4 regions of the Halomonas sp. GT genome follow, and region 4 is predicted to be linked to each of the others. Evidence: predicted binding sites of a transcription regulator. Region 4 holds the regulator's gene; each other region holds the start of a gene.
What was found. Region 4 encodes PhoB, which activates phosphate uptake and scavenging genes when phosphate is short. Its sites were predicted from a motif close to TGTCATANNNNTGTCANA; they were not measured.
Positions count from the first base shown of each region.

Region 1 (4,155 bases), 690 kb from region 4:
AACCTATGAAACTGCGCTTGGACTTTACGAAAATGGCCTCGCGTCGCTGTCTGAAGTCAGTCAGTCAAAAATCGGTCTAAACGATGTCCGTTTGATCCATGAGCAAGCCTTTGCCGACACTTTCGCTGCCGCGACAGCTCTTGCCTTTGCGACCGGCCGTCTCACCAACAGCGATGTGCCGACCCGATTGTGATGTGAATCAAATGCAGCGCTGAGCGCAGTGAGAACGGTAGAGTCGCTGATGCCATCCATTATAAGAGTGCTTCCTCATGCTGATACGGCAGGGCAATCATGGCTAACCGTCCTCAACCCTCCTTTCTACTCAGCTAGCTTTTTGATGCGTAGGCATAGAGCAGTGTTTCCTGAGCGCTGATCGCGTCGCCATTGCCGGGATCCTGAAGGTGATAGCTACCGTCGCTTTTTAGTAACCAGCTTTGGCAGTTATCGACGAGGTAGGTCTCCAAATCTTTACGTACCCGCGTGGCAAGCTTTTTATCCAGTAGCGGGAAGCAGGTTTCTACGCGGTGGAACATATTGCGTGACATAAAATCAGCGCTTGAACACCATGTTTCAGGTTTGCCGTCATTGTGAAAATGGAAAACGCGGGTATGTTCTAAAAAACGCCCAATAATCGACCGGACACGGATATTTTCCGACACCCCTTCTATACCGGGTTTCAAACAGCACATGCCACGAATAATCAAATCGCACTCAACGCCTGCTTGCGAAGCGCGATAAAGTGCTTTGATTAGCTTGGGCTCTGTTAGCGAATTGCACTTAATAATAATGTGGCCACGTTTACCTTTAAGTGCTACCTGAGCTTCACGGTCAATCATTTCGACTAAGCGCTCGTGAAGCGTAAAAGGGGCGTGGAGCAGCGTATCAATCTTGCGAGCACGGCCCATGCCGGAAAGCTGCTGAAATACCTTATGCACGTCGGCGCAAAGCGCTTTATTGGCAGTCAGGAGGCTGTAATCGGTATACAGCTTTGCAGTTTTAGAGTGGTAGTTGCCAGTGCCTAAATGTGCGTAGTGGCGAAGCTCGCCTTTTTCACGCCGCACGATATGCAACATTTTGGCGTGGGTTTTATACGCCATGATGCCATAAATAACGATAGCGCCAGCTTCTTGCAAGCGTGATGCCAGTTGCAGGTTGTCGGCTTCATCAAAACGCGCCCGCAGCTCGATAACAACGGTAACTTCTTTGCCTTGACTGGCGGCATCGACCAAGGCACTCACTATCGTTGAGTCTGCGCCAGTACGGTAAAGCGTCTGCTTGATTGCTAGTACGTCCGGGTCGCGGGCAGCCTCGCGTAGTAGGTCTTCAATTGGTGAAAAAGACTGGAATGGGTGATGAAGCAGAATATCGCTTTTGGCAATAGCGCTAAATAGGCTGCCACCCTTCAATGCTTTTGGCACGCTAGGCGAATAGGGGCGATAGAGCAGTTCCGGTCGGTCAACATCACCGAGTACAGCCATCATGCGGGTCAAATTTACTGGCCCTTGAACACGGTATAAATCGCTGCTTTCTAGCTCAAATTGGCGCAGCAAGAAACTTATTAAGTCATCTGGACAGTTGTCTGCTACCTCTAGCCGTACGCCGCTGCCATAACGGCGGGCCAATAGCTCGCCTCGTAGTGCTGAGGCCAAGTCTGAGACCTCTTCTGGATCGACGGTCATATCGGCATTGCGGGTCAGACGGAACTGATAACAACCGCGCACACGCATGCCGGGGAAAAGTTCTTCTGCATGAGCATGAATCATCGATGACAAGAAAATATACTCAGAGAAACCTTCTGCACACAGTGCTTTAGGCAGTGCCATCAAGCGAGGCAGTGAGCGAGGCGCTGGAAGTATTGCCATGCCACCGGCGCGGCCAAAAGCGTCCTTTCCTTCTAGTTCAACAATGAAATTGAGGCTTTTATTAACCAAACGTGGGAACGGGTGGGAAGGGTCTAAGCCAATGGGGCTAATGACCGGCATGATCTCATTATCAAAGAAATCTTTAACCCAGGCTTTTTGCTCGTCGGTCCATTGATCGCGACGACGAAAGCGTAGCCCTTGAGCTTCCAACGCGGGCAGCAGTGTTTCGTTCAATATTTGATATTGACGGGTTATTTGCTGATGCGCGATATCCGAGATTTCTGCCAGTACGGCTTTGGGTAAGCGGCCGTCGGCAGCGGAGGTATCGTCACCTAACGCCATTTGGTGTTTAAGCCCGGCGACTCTGATTTCGAAAAACTCATCCATGTTGGATGAAAATATCAGCAGAAACATCAGCCGGTTGAGTAGTGGATGCGCATCATCCAGGGCCTGTTCAAGCACCCGGATATTGAATTGCAAATGAGAAAGCTCGCGATTGAAGTAAAGCTGCGGGTCGTCAAGATCCGCTTCCAAGTGAGACTCTTTCGCGTGAACTCCGGTGGGGGTACGATTGATACGCAATGGCAAAGCCTCTCCCTCGCCACTTACCGTCTCGTTTGCAGCGTTTGTTGACTCGCTAGAAAATGCTGACGTGGAATCTGCTGATTGATCGTCCATGGCTGCCCCCGGTGGTGGTTCATACTCATCATAGCGTGATAGCTCATGTTAATAACTATCGTTAATAACTATTGTTAATAGGAGTATGCCGGGAAAAGATGACAAACAAGTGTCACCGGTTTGTCATCTTATTAGGTTTGACCCCTGAAACTAACGCTGTAGCAAGCGTGCTGCTTCTAACGCGAAATAGGTCAAAATCCCATCGGCACCTGCTCGCTTGAAGCACATGAGTGACTCAAGAATGACGGGTTCGGCCTCAAGCCAGCCGTTGTCAAAAGCGGCGCGATGCATGGCGTACTCACCGCTGACTTGGTAAGCGAACGTCGGTACTTGAAGCTCGCTTTTTACACGGCGTACGATATCTAAGTAAGGCATGCCGGGTTTTACCATCACCATATCAGCGCCTTCGGCGATATCCATAGCCACTTCATGCAGCGCTTCATCACTATTGGCAGGATCCATTTGATAGGTGCGTTTGTCTGCTTTGCCAAGATTAGCGGCAGAGCCGACCGCATCACGGAAAGGGCCGTAATAGTTAGAGGCGTACTTAGCGCTATACGCCATAATACGCACATTATGCAGGTGTTCTTGCTCTAACACTTGGCGGATGGCGCCGATGCGGCCATCCATCATATCGGAAGGCGCCACGACATCGGCACCTGCCTCGGCGTGGGAGAGCGCCTGTTTAAGTAGCGTATCTACTGTGCGGTCATTCTGCACATAGCCGTGTTGATCGAGAATGCCGTCCTGACCATGACTAGTATAGGGGTCAAGGGCGACATCGGTAATAATGCCAAGCTCAGGTAGCGCTTCTTTTAGCGCCCGTACGCTGCGCTGGACAAGGCCGCTCGCGTTATAAGCCTCCTCTGCTAACTCGCTTTTTTGCTCTGCACCGATAACAGGGAAGAGAGCCAGGGCAGGAATGCCCAGCGCGTAGGCCTCGCGGGCCTGCTCAATTAGCAGGTCAATCGAAAGACGCTCGACACCGGGCATTGAGGCAACCGCTTCGCGTTGATTTTCGCCTTCCAGCACAAAGACCGGCAAAATCAAGTCGCTGGGCGTTAGCGTCGACTCCTGCATTAAGCGACGGGAGAAATCGTCGCGACGCATACGGCGAAGACGGGTAGCAGGGAAATGGCGGGGAGCAGAGGTGTTCAACGGCTTTCTCCAAACAATCGCATAGACAATCGCATAGTGGGTGCCCTAAAAGGCTTAACGTGAGTATATCAGTCCTGCACTGCAGCGAAAGCGGGCTTGTGATAGCTGGCTTGTAGTGGCTTTATAGACTGACTAAAGTGAGTCACTCAGCGACGCTAAGTGGCGACGATTTAACAGCGATAATAAGCGCTACGATAAGGAGATAAGCATGACCAAACAGGTAGCAATCGTATTAGCAGGCTGCGGCGTTTTTGATGGGTCTGAAATCTATGAAACAACGCTAACGCTGCTGCGCCTAGATCAATTGGGGATTGGCTATCGCTGCTTTGCGCCAGATGTCGCTCAGCACCATGTAATTAATCACTTAACTCAAGAGCCTGTCGAGGGGGAGCAGCGAAATGTGCTGCAGGAATCGGCGCGCCTTGCTCGGGGTGATATTAGCCCGATTACTGAGCTA
Region 1 is NZ_CP020562.1:3,338,334-3,342,488, reverse strand. It holds gene B6A39_RS15190 (TolC family protein) at 1-193, shown strand, start outside; gene ppk1 (polyphosphate kinase 1) at 327-2,540, opposite strand; gene hemB (porphobilinogen synthase) at 2,691-3,698, opposite strand; gene elbB (isoprenoid biosynthesis glyoxalase ElbB) at 3,907-4,155, shown strand, end outside.
Region 1: ppk1 (polyphosphate kinase 1) is a predicted target of PhoB. The motif match lies at 2,651-2,668, and genes of this name have one in related genera.

Region 2 (4,155 bases), 420 kb from region 4:
CGCCTTGATGCCACACCACACCGCTTTCCCATGTGCGGCTGGTTTCGGGGGAAAGGCTAGGGTTGGGAATCCAGTAGTTGTCGGGCGTACAGAAAAACGGTCCTGCACAGAACCCCGCAAAGTGGCGCTCGTTAGCGTAAAGCTCGGAAAGGCTGGGCGCGCGGAAGGCTTCGGCGTAGCCTGAGAAAAGCATCAAGGAGCCGTCGGGTCGCCAGGCAAGGCGGAAGCGCGGCGACACTTGGTCGTGCACGCTGTCGGCATCGTTTTGACCGCTGGCGTCATAGCGGTCATAGCGAGCGCCAATGCCGACGTCAAACTGCCCCGCGCCGCCCTCTGCTAAATAGCGGCCCGCAGTAAGCGTGGTATCAAGATAGGCCGACTGGGTATCGATATCAGCCTTAGGGAAACCATTCGCTTCACCGTCAGGCCGTTGGCGAGCCTGCTCCAGCTCTGCACCAAACACTAGCGTTTGTGAAAGCCAGCCATGGTCGATGCTGTGATAGCCATCGCTCTGCAGGCCGATCCGCTCAAGGGTACGGCTAGCCTGTGGCTCGTCGATATCCTGTTGGCTAAAGGTAAGCTTCGAGGTGATTTCAGTGGCACCACTCGGTTGCCAGCGGTGGCCAAGTTGTACGTTATTGCTCTCAACATCACGGTCGCGTAATGGGTTGCTAGCGCTGGTTGATAGCTGCTGCGGATTAGCGGGTTGGGTGGCGCGCTCATCATAGTGCTGCCAGCTAATAAACACCCGTTGGTCGTCGCTTGGTTTCCAGCCGCCTTTCAAAAGCAGGCTATTGAGGCTGGCATCTTCTACTGCTTCATCACCGCCCGCGCGACGAATATCGCCTGACTCGCTACGGCCCACAGAAAATAGCCCATCCACTTGCCCATTAGTTGTGTCGCGGCGGCCAAACGCGGTCAGGCTGCCGCGTAGCTCGTTGTTAGCCGTCGCCCCACCTAGGGAAAGACGTGCACCGCTATCTTCACCTGGGGCTAATAAGTCGCTGGCCTCTACACTGGTAAAACTAACAACGCCGCCCATGGCGTTGCTACCGTACAGACTGGAAAGCGAGCCACGGGCAATCTGCACTTCTTGAATCAGCGCTGGGTCTAGAAAAAAGTTGCCCACATGGCCGGTAGAAATATCTTGGCGAACGCCATCCAGACGCACCAGTACACCATTTCTCCCGAAGCCACGCATACTCAGCGTTTGGCCGTTACGGCGTCCTTGGCCAGCCACATGGAGGCCAGGCTGGCGACTCAGCACGTCTTCAACGCGGCTTGCGGTGGCAAGCGTTGCATCTTGGCGGTCGATGATGTCGATAATGAGTGGTGCGCGGGACAGGTCCGTCGGTGCTCGGGTACCTGTGACCGTGACGGGGTCTAAGTCCGACTCATTGGCGTGGGCAGGTAGAAGAGGGAGTAAGGTAAGGCAAAAGCCTAACGTGTGAGTTGGTTTCATGGGCCAGACAGTTCCAACAGAAAGTGATGGATAATGTTGCTGGCTGGGTGCGATGGGCTACCTGGCTGGCTAAAAGGGGTGGTAGTGGGTAAGTGGTTATTTTTAAAAGGTTTATGCTGTTAGGATCAGCTTGCCGCTTTTCGTGCGGCGCAGCACATAGCGTCGCTGTTCATGGTGAATAACCAACTGACCGTCTTGATCAAGCAGCGCCTGACTTGTCACCTCGCGAGATGCGCTAGGTGAGCCTTCTGGCGAAACATCTTTTTTCCTAGGCTGCATGAGAGGTTATGTCCTGTGGTAATGATAACTATTAGCATTAATTTAGCAGACTTCCCCCTCGCTCACAACCATCACTCTCAACCACCGTTCTCAACTAACGTGCAGACGCTTCACTAAAGGTTTAATAGTCGGTGAAAGCTTGCTAATGAACGTTCATATAACAGTAGAGTGCTCGTCATTACCCTGTCATTTAAATTGATTAGTGTCTCCTTAACTTAAAACTAGCGCGTGTTAACCGTGACAAGGGGACCGTTATGAGCAAGGAAATTGAAGATCATCGCCTGTTTAACCAGAGCAGCAACCAGCCTTTTGCGGATGTGTTAGCGCAGCATGTTTCGCGGCGTGCGGTAATGCGGGGCGGCCTAGGCTTGGCCGCTGCTTCAATGCTTGGCTTTGGCGGTGCCGCTCAAGCATTGGCCTCAAACGGGGCGCAAAAAACGCCGTTGACGCTGGCGTTTGAGGCGGTTCAAGGATCGCTAACGGATGCTGTCGTAGTGCCTGAAGGCTATATTGCCCAAGTGCTGGTTCCTTGGGGAACACCGTTGAGCGCTGGTGACAACTGGCAGCCCGACCAGCCAATGACCGCCGAGCGTCAAGCCGCTAGCGTGGGTATGAACCACGATGGAATGGCTGGTTTTGCCTTGGATGCTGATAACGCCTCGCGGCGATTTTTATTGGCACTCAACAACGAATATATCGAACAAGATGCGCTCTGGGCCCCCCAGGGTGGCCCCACAAATGCCAGGGGAAAACGACCGGCAGAGGAGTCACGCACCGAAATCAATGCTCATGGCGTTACCATTGTGGAAATTGAGAAAGACGCTAACGGCCATTGGTCGCATGTGCCAGGTTCATCTTATAACCGCCGTCTTACCAGCGCGACGGTAATGGAAATAGCAGGCCCAGTGGCGGGCAGTGACTATGTGAAAACGCGCTTCTCACCAGCGGGTACACAAACCCGTGGCACCAATAATAATTGTGGTAATGGGTTAACGCCCTGGGGCACCTATATCGCCTGCGAAGAGAACTGGCCCAATGTGTTTGTTAATCACGGCCAGCTTTTCCAGGACGACGCGCGGATAGGTATTCCTACCGACAAAAGCCGCTATGGTTGGGATACCTCGGCGGGTGATGCCTCTGAAGAAAATGATGAGTTTGCCCGTTTCGATATCACGCCACGGGGCGAGCGTGCCGAAGATGACTACCGCAATGAAGCGCGCACCTTTGGCTACCAAGTAGAAGTCGACCCCTATAGTGATGCCCTCGCGGTTAAGCGCACAGCACTAGGCCGTTTCCGCCATGAAGGGTGTTGGTTAGGCAAGCTAGAGGCCGGTCAGCCGGTGGTTTATTACTCTGGTCACGATGCACGTAACGAGTACGTCTATAAATACGTTTCTGACGCTGCCTGGGATCCTGCCGATGCCAATCGCCCAGGCGAGGCGTATGACCGTCTCGCTATTGGTAGTAAGTATATGGATAACGGCACCCTCTATGTGGCCCGTTTCCATGCCGATGGTAGCGGTGAGTGGTTGCCACTAACGCCTAGCGCGCAAACACGCGATGGCCGCTCGTTGGCAACGGCTTTGGGGTTGGCAGAGAATGATTTAGCTGGGGTGATTATTAACACCTGTGATGCAGCGGATCTAATGGGAGCGACACCGATGGACCGCCCTGAGTGGGCAACCGTGGATCCTTCCTCTGGCGAGGTGTATCTAACGCTGACCAATAATTCGAAGCGTAGCGAAGATGCCGTTGCGGCTACTTTCACCAATCAAGGCGATGACATTGCTCAGCTAGGAGTGGGCTACGAGACAGCCCCGGCCAACGCCGTTAACCCACGCGCTAATAACGAAGCCGGTCACATTATCCGCTGGCGTGAAAGTCGCCTGCCGAATGCCTTTCGCTGGGAAGTGTTTGTATTTGGTGCCGCCACTAATGATGAAGGCAATCATTCCGGCCTGACTGAAATGAACCAATTTGCCAGCCCCGATGGTCTGTGGTTTGACCAGCGTGATGATGGTCAGGGCATTCTCTGGATTCAGACCGATAATGGTTATGAAGGCATTACCGAGCACACCAACGACCAGCTATTAGCCGTGGTACCTAACAGCCTAGACGAGCTTCAGGGTACCGGTCCGGTGATTAACAACAGCAATCAACAGCAACTTAAACGCTTCGCTGTTGGGCCGAACGGCTGTGAAGTGACCGGTATTTTTGCGACGCCAGATAAAACGGCGCTGTTTATCAATATTCAGCACCCCGGCAACTGGCCCGCGGATGGTGGCGCACTGACCCAAGATGCTACCACTGAGACCAGTGGCCAAGTACGTCCTCGGGCATCTACCGTTGTTATTCAGAAGCGCGATGGCGGGCCAGTGGGCGTTTAAATCAAAACCTAAGCGTTGCGAAAGCCC
Region 2 is NZ_CP020562.1:3,609,192-3,613,346, reverse strand. It holds gene B6A39_RS16405 (TonB-dependent receptor domain-containing protein) at 1-1,462, opposite strand, end outside; gene hemP (hemin uptake protein HemP) at 1,574-1,741, opposite strand; gene B6A39_RS16395 (PhoX family protein) at 1,996-4,128, shown strand.
Region 2: B6A39_RS16395 (PhoX family protein) is a predicted target of PhoB. The motif match lies at 1,915-1,932, and genes of this name have one in related genera.

Region 3 (4,155 bases), 1.2 Mb from region 4:
ATGCTGTTGTTCGCGTGGTTGTTGTCGCAGAGTAAACGCTCTCGCCAACGCTGACGCCTCGAAGGGCGCGGGTCTTCCCGCGCCCTTTGTCATTTAAGGTTTAAGATCTTTACCATTTAAGATCTTGGTCATTCAAACCGCATGTCTTTTTAATCTATGTCGCTCTAAGCACGGTCAAAAATGTTTGAGGTGTGGGTCGAATTTTTTTGAACGTCGCTTTGCGTAGATAGGTCGCTTATGGTGGGTTTGAGATTGTCCCGCTAAGATAGTCATCGTTATTGGCTACGCTTTATGATTAAGGAGCTCACTATGCAGGACCAGCCTTCTGCTGATCAGGAAACGGCAGCGATAAAGCTGCCGCCGCACTCTCTTGAGGCGGAGCAGTCGGTGCTAGGTGGGCTAATGTTGGATAACCAAGCCTGGGACAATGTCTCGGAACGGTTAGTGGCGGATGATTTTTACCGCTATGAGCATCGCTTGGTGTTCAATGTGATGATTCATTTGGCTGAATCTGGACAGCCGTTGGACGTTATAACGCTGTCAGAGGCATTAGAAGCGCGTGACCAGTTGGATACTGTGGGTGGTTTAGCATTCTTAGCTGAGCTGGCCCGCAATACGCCTTCTGCCAGTAATATTCGCGCTTATGCCGATATCGTTCGCGAGCGGGCAACGCTGCGTAAATTAATCCGTGCGGCCAATCAAATTGCTGATGGGGCGTTTTCCCCGCAGGGCCGGCCTGCTGATGAGCTGCTTAACGAAGCTGAGCGATTAGTATTTCAGATTGCTGAAGAGCGACCGAAAACCGGTGGGCCTATCGGAATGAGCGAACTGCTGACCAAAGCCGTTGATCGCATTGATGAGCTGTTCAATCTAAAAGGTGAAATGACAGGTCTCTCCTCGGGGTTTCGTGACCTCGATGAAATGACCTCAGGCTTACAGCCCTCAGATTTGGTGATTATTGCGGGCCGCCCATCAATGGGTAAAACCACTTTTGCCATGAATCTAGTCGAACACGCGGTTATTGCTAGCGATAAGCCGGTGATGGTGTTCTCCATGGAGATGCCCGCAGAATCTCTAATGCTGCGTATGCTCTCTTCGTTGGGTCGGATTGATCAAACCCGCGTGCGTTCGGGGCAGTTGGAAGATGAAGATTGGCCGCGACTAACGTCTGCAGTCAATCTGCTCAAAGACAAGCAGCTATTTATAGATGATACTGCGGCGCTTTCACCTAATGAAATGCGCTCCCGCCTGCGTAGAGTGGTGCGTGAGCACGGCAATATGGCGCTCATCATGATTGACTATCTGCAGCTAATGCAGATTCCTGGCTTCTCTGAAAACCGTACCGGTGAGATATCAGAGATATCCCGCTCGCTGAAAGGGCTGGCAAAAGAGTTTCAATGTCCTGTTGTAGCACTTTCACAGCTTAACCGGTCGTTGGAGCAGCGTCCCAATAAGCGTCCTGTCATGTCGGATTTGCGGGAGTCCGGTGCGATTGAGCAGGATGCCGACGTTATTGCGTTTGTTTACCGAGATGAGGTGTATAACCCTGACAATCCTGATAACCAGGGGATTGCCGAGCTTATTATTGGTAAACAGCGTAACGGGCCTATCGGTACGGTACATATGGCATTTATTGGTAAATACACACGCTTTGAAGACCTTGCGCCCGATAGCTATGGCGAAGCGTTCGGCGATTAACTTGAGCGTTAGGGGGGAGAACGTATAATGCTCCTCCTCGACGAAGCAGATAGACAGGAGTAGCAAATGGCAGGTGGTTTTAGACGTGGTAACCGTAAGCGTCTTCCTAAGCTGGAAGGCCGCGGGGAGCTACAGTCACTAGAGCGAGAAGGGCCATTTAAAGAGTGGTTGGGAATGCCTGACCTCTACCGTTACTTCCTGGTAGTCGAAGGGGAAAAATATAGCTATCAAACTGAAGATTCAGAACTGCCGGTAACGGTGGGCGATAAAGTGGTTTTCCGTTACAAGGAAACTAAAGGCGGTAACTGGATAGATCGTAACTCGTTAGGTAAAGCAATCGACCCCTCTGAGTATCAATAATTCGACGAATAAGTTGACGTTTTGGTCAGGAACTCTTTTGTGAAGTTGCCGTCTTAGGCAGTTAGTGCCAAGGTAATAAAATTGTCATGGGGTATCGTCATGCTGTGCCCCATGATGATGAACAATCATAGGAGGGAACCATGGAACTAAAAGAACTGAAGCAATTTGTTGCGGGTCACGACAATTTTGAAATACGCGTTATAACGCATTCGGGCAGCCGTTTTTATCAAGTAGAGCTTGAAGATGTAGAGGGCGAGCGGCATATGTTGACGCAGCGTGGTAAGCCAATGCTGTTCCGCTCGCTAGATGATGTTTATCTTGAGCTAAAACGCGCAGGGATTCATCGCGCTTACTTAGTGCAGCATGTGCCCCAGGATGAAGTGATTGGGCGCGATGCTCATTACAGCTCGCCATTAACGTCACGTATGCCCTTAGTGTTTTAACACTACAAACGTTTCGGTACCTTATGGCGTCCTCACTTGTTAGCGTGACGCTTCTCCCACCATTGTCCTAGCCGCACACGGCGACGGGCAAAAAAACGATAGCCTGCATCCATTATTCCTCGCAGGCCTGGTAAGCAAGAAAGCCACACTAGCCACCGGTAGCCCAGTACTGCATAGAGGGCCCGGCTGGCATCCATCCCGATATACCAATTCCCTTGGTTATCTTTGACATGCAGTAGCCCCATCATGTCGTCAAACCTGCGTCCTACATCGGCTGCATTGAAATCACGACTCTGAATATCCACTAGAGCGACACGTTCTTGATGGCGATGCTTTGCAAGCCACGCGACTTCCACGCGACAAAAAGGACAGTGGCCATCGTGATATAGCGTGACAGGTGACGTTGCGTGAAGCGTAGAGAAACGGCTCATTGAGTACCCTTTGATAGATAGCCTTGTGTGTGGGAGGTCTGGCCGTAGCCTGGACTGGTGGGTAGCGAGGCAAGAAATTGTTCAGCCTGCTGACGCATCGCGTCACGCTTTTCGTCTTTCATGCGAGAGAGTGACCCATAGATCAGTTTCATGCGTGGGTTGCGGTTCAGCTGTTCAGCGTTGGTTTCCAGAAAATGCCAGTAAAGGCTGTTAAATGGGCACGCTTTTGGACCAGTTACTTGTTTCGGGGAATAGCGACAGTGCTGGCAATGGTCAGACATCTTGTCGATATATTTGCCGGAGGCGCAATAAGGTTTGGAGCCCATTAGACCGCCGTCAGCATGCAGCACCATACCCAGAGTGTTAGGCAGCTCCACCCATTCGCAGGCGTCGGCATACACTGCTAGATACCAGTCGCAAAGTGCTTCAGGCTTAACACCGCACAGCAGGGCAAAGTTGCCAGTTACCATCAAGCGCTGAATATGATGAGCGTAGCTGTTTTCGATAGTCATTTGGATAGCGCGCTGTAAGCAGCGCATATCGGTATTGCCATCCCAGTAAAATGCTGGCAATTCTCGCTCAAAGCCAAGCCGGTTCTCTCGCTTGTAAGTCGGCATTTGTGTCCAATAAAGCCCTCGAACATACTCTCGCCAACCCAGTATTTGACGAATGAATCCTTCGACTGCATTGATAGGCGCATGACCTGCTAGATAGCGCTGCTCAGCGGCCTCACAGACTTCATGAGGTGTAAGCAGGCCGATATTGAGTGCCGCCGATAGTCTGGAGTGAAAAAGGAACGGCTCTTCATCGCTAATCGCATCTTGGTAGCGCCCAAAGTCGGCTAGTCCATGATCAAGGAAGTGGTTTAAATCCACTAGCGCCTGTCGACGGGTAACGGGGAGGTTGAAGTTATCCAGAGACCCCATGTGTTCGCTAAAATGATGCTTGGCATCAGTGAGCGCTTCCTGGGTTAGTGCATCTTGACGGTGGGTGGGAAGCGATGGAAAGCTGAGCGTTGCTTTCATTGGCTCACGGTTGTCATGGTCAAAGTTCCATTTCCCTTCTGCAGGTGTATCACCTTCCATCAGTAGCCCAGTTCGTTTGCGCTGCTCCCGATAGAAATACTCCAGACGAAGCTGTTTACGTCCTTTAGCCCAGTTGGCAAAGTCATCAGGTGAGGTGAAAAAGCGATCATCTTCGATCACTTTCCAGGGTAGGGTGGC
Region 3 is NZ_CP020562.1:2,815,435-2,819,589, reverse strand. It holds gene rplI (50S ribosomal protein L9) at 1-35, shown strand, start outside; gene dnaB (replicative DNA helicase) at 310-1,698, shown strand; gene B6A39_RS13000 (hypothetical protein) at 1,765-2,058, shown strand; gene B6A39_RS12995 (DUF6482 family protein) at 2,199-2,501, shown strand; gene B6A39_RS12990 (thiol-disulfide oxidoreductase DCC family protein) at 2,534-2,932, opposite strand; gene B6A39_RS12985 (cryptochrome/photolyase family protein) at 2,929-4,155, opposite strand, start outside.
Region 3: B6A39_RS12995 (DUF6482 family protein) is a predicted target of PhoB. The motif match lies at 2,130-2,147, and genes of this name have one in related genera.

Region 4 (4,155 bases):
TGAATCTAGGAGCATCCATGCGATTTGACATCCTTGCCTCTGAATAGCTCATCCATAAGCGTAAGAGTTTTAATACCTTTTGAAAAGATATGTAACCAAAGTTAATGTTACATGCCGCTATTTTCTTCAGGCAACTCATCAGTGCTGTCATAGCCAGCATCTGAATCGCCATGATTCGTTGAGCTTGGCTCCATGTCGCTGGCGTTATCGCCTTCGTCATGGGTCAAATCTTGGCTGTCATAATCACTCGAACCTGTTGTGCTTTCAGGCTGAGAATCGACAGGCTGTTCATCTGGGGAAATATTGTTTGCTGGATCCGCTGGCTCTTGAGCAAATACCGCAGGGCTAGCAACCAGACCAAACGCTACACTTAAAATACCAGCTTTCTTGAGTAATTCCTTGGACATCATATTCCATCTCCTCGATCGCTGTTCAATACTGCTAAATGGTAAGAAAGACTGCCTTTCGGCTTACCAGTTCCTGTGGTTTTCTCTCTTACCTAAAATAATGCAGACGCCATGCCAAAAAATAAAAAATAATAAAAAAACGTTAATAAACATTAATTTATATTTTTTTAAAAAATAAATAAGACGCTTAGAATCTTTCAATTTAGGCAGGAAAAGTGGCTACAAATGGCACATGAGCATTATTTGACCATACTTATATGACACCGTGACACACTTATACAATATCTATATCTAGACAGCATTACGCGGTATGGACTCGCTTTCGACAACGCGTGATGCCGGAAAAACACAGCGAAAGAGAGCCCCTTCGCCAGGGTGGGATTCAATTTGTAGCAGTGCATCATGTCTCAGCAACACATGTTTCACAATCGCTAGACCAAGGCCCGTTCCACCGGTAGCCGTACTGCGACCTTTATCAACACGATAAAAACGCTCGGTTAAACGCGGAATGTGGACAGGGTCTATTCCTTCGCCGTCGTCGTCGACCTCAATACAAGCACTGCCCTCCGGCATGGACTTCCAGCGAAGCGTTATCTGACTACCCTCCGGGGTATAACGCACGGCATTAAAGACAAGATTAGAAATAGCACTATGCAGTTCTTGCTCGCTGCCAATGAGCCGCGCATCACTTTCAAGCACGACTTGGACATTGTGCTGTTGATTAGAGAGCGCTAGCGCATCGCGTCGAATACTGTCGAGCATTGGCCCTAACACCAGCGCATGATGATCCTCGCCTCCTTGGTCAATTTCTAATCGAGAGAGCAGTAGCAGATCATTGACTAAGTTTTGCATACGCTTCGTCTGCTCTTCCATCTGAGCGATACCTCGCCCTAAACGTGGTGGAAGTTGCTCTTTCAAGTCGCCGTAAGTTTCTAAATAACCCGTCAGTACTGTTAGCGGTGTGCGCAGCTCATGGGAAACATTGGCGACAAAATCACGACGCATCTGCTCTAGGCGATGCAAACGGGTAATGTCTCGCGCCATTACCAAGCGTTCATCATCACCATAGAGTGTAATTTGATATTGCAGGATACGACGTTCATCGATGGGCGACGTTAACGTTAGCGGCTCACCGTATTTACGTGCGTTAAAGTAGCTGATAAATCGAGGATCACGAAGCAGGTTGGTAATATGCTGGCCACGGTCGTGGGCCGTTTGTAACCCCAGCATTTCGGTCGCGGCACTATTCCACCATTCTAAGTCACCATGCCGATCTAGCATGACAACACTGTCACGCATTGCTTCGGATGATTCCTGAATACGCGCAAGGGTGGCACGCAATCGATTCTGGGTAATCCGTTGACTCTTTTGATAGCGATACAAGCGATCAAAAAGTTCGCCCCACATACCGCTTGCAGCAGGGGGTTCATCATGAGGGTGGAGCGTTAACCACTTAAAGAGTGCGCGCAGTTGGCGCAGTTGATAAACCAAGCAAACGGCAAGGCCTGCAGCAAACCCAAGCCCTGACATACCTAGCAACCATCCGAGACAAGCCCCCAGGGCAGCTAACCATGCAATCCGCCATAATTCTCGGCTCCACAAGCGCACCGTTACACCCGCGCGGAAAAACGGTACCCAGTGCCTCTCACCGTTTGAATGAGACTCTGGTGAGCTTCCCCTAAGGCCTTACGTAGACGTCGGATATGAACATCTACTGTCCGCTCCTCAACATATACGTTACCGCCCCACACTTGATCGAGCAATTGGCTACGCGTATAGGCACGTTCTTGGTGCGTCATGAAAAATTGCAGCAAACGATATTCAGTAGGCCCCATTTCCAATGCCTTGCCGTAAGCACTTACACGGTGACTCACGGGATCTAATAGCAAACCATTAATCTCGATAGGATCTTCGACGCCACGAGGGGTGGTACGTCGCAATACCGCTTTTAAGCGCGCTACCAGTTCACGGGGAGAGAAAGGCTTGGTGATATAGTCATCCGCTCCAGCCTCAAGCCCCTGAATTTTATTATCTTCTTCGCCTTTAGCGGTTAACATAATGATAGGCACTTCGGCAGTAGCTTCTTCGCGCTTTAAGCGCCTTGCAAGCTCAATACCGCTGGTACCTGGCATCATCCAGTCCAGCAAAAGTAGATCTGGCTGGTGGTCAACCATCATCGCGTGGGCATCCTGGGCGTTATCCGCTTCAAGCACGCGATAGTCAGCCATTTCCAGCGCCACTGCGATCATCTCGCGGATAGGCGCTTCATCATCGACAATCAAAACGGTCTTGGCGGTCATTCCAGGGCCTCACGGTGTTCAATGAAAGGTAAATCAAAGACATGTCAGTGACGATAACACCATGACTAGATGACAATTCTATGACATAGAGGATATTTAGCCAGTTATTGGCCACCAACTTAGTGCAATACCTGCAAAAATTAACAAACCAGACCAGTGATTATTAAGAAATGCCTGGAAGCAGCGGCCACGCTCACGACCAATCAGTAACCGTTGTTGGTGGACAAACGTGGCGGCCATAGCGGCTAGCCCAAGCCAGAAAAATCCCCCTAAACCAACACGCCACCCTACCCAGGCAAGCAGTCCCAGTGTTGCCACTTGTAGCACACCAATTATCAGACGGTCAGCGCTACCAAACAGCACCGCGGTAGATTTAATACCAATTTTAAGATCATCATCGCGGTCGACCATGGCGTATTGGGTATCGTAGGCAACGGTCCACAACACATTCGCGCTAAACAATAACCATGCTTCAAACGGGACATGACCCAATACCGCACCGAATGCCATGGGGATCGCCCAAGAGAACGCAGCCCCCAACACCACCTGAGGGAAATGGGTGTAGCGCTTCATAAAGGGGTAAATGAACGCTAATACAACACCGCCTATCGACAACAGCACCGTAAACCAGTTGGTCAATAGCACTAAAATGAAAGCAATAGCTACCAGCGCTATAAACAGCAGCTGTGCCTCGGTTTCACTGATACGCCCAGTGGCTAGCGGACGCTGCTTAGTGCGCTTTACATGGCCATCGAAATGGCGGTCAGCGTAATCATTGACCACACAGCCCGCGGCGCGCATAACGTACACACCAGCAATAAAGATCAGTAGAACATTCCGGCCAGGCACGCCTTCTGCCGCTATCCACAGCGCCCATAAGGTGGGCCACATCAATAGCCAAGTACCAATTGGGCGATCCAATCGCATTAAATGTAAAAAATCAGCCACTCGAGCCCATCCCGTTGGCCTCAACAGAGAACGGTCCATGCTTACCTCTCAAAAAGAAAACGCTGACGATAGCCTAGCGCGAAGGCAGGCCAAGATCATCTGCCATGGCGGATAAAAAATATTCCTGTACCAATAGCGATAACCCACTGTGTTGAAACACTGAGCGCCGTCCCCATACGCTGTCTGAAAGAGAAGCGCACTGTTCAGCGACAAAGCGTGGCTGATGGCGGGTGGCGTAGAGTGGCCCGCGCACCAAGTCAGGCTGTTGAAACAACCAGCTACCTAGTGAGCGCTCGCCAAGTCCATCTAACCCCTTCCCTTGTAATTGATTAAGTGGCGCTACCGAGCGTGCTACCACCCAGGGCTTATCGTCCAAACACAACGCTACTTCCCTCAGCCATGCATAGCAGCGTGGCTTAATACCCAACGCTAGCGCTTCATCTCGTAGAGGTAGGCCAATCGTTTGTCGCAACAATTGCACCCGAAACGTGCTGACGCCA
Region 4 is NZ_CP020562.1:4,028,318-4,032,472, forward strand. It holds gene B6A39_RS18235 (hypothetical protein) at 108-410, opposite strand; gene phoR (phosphate regulon sensor histidine kinase PhoR) at 699-2,015, opposite strand; gene phoB (phosphate regulon transcriptional regulator PhoB) at 2,018-2,707, opposite strand; gene ubiA (4-hydroxybenzoate octaprenyltransferase) at 2,804-3,694, opposite strand; gene B6A39_RS18255 (chorismate--pyruvate lyase family protein) at 3,729-4,155, opposite strand, start outside.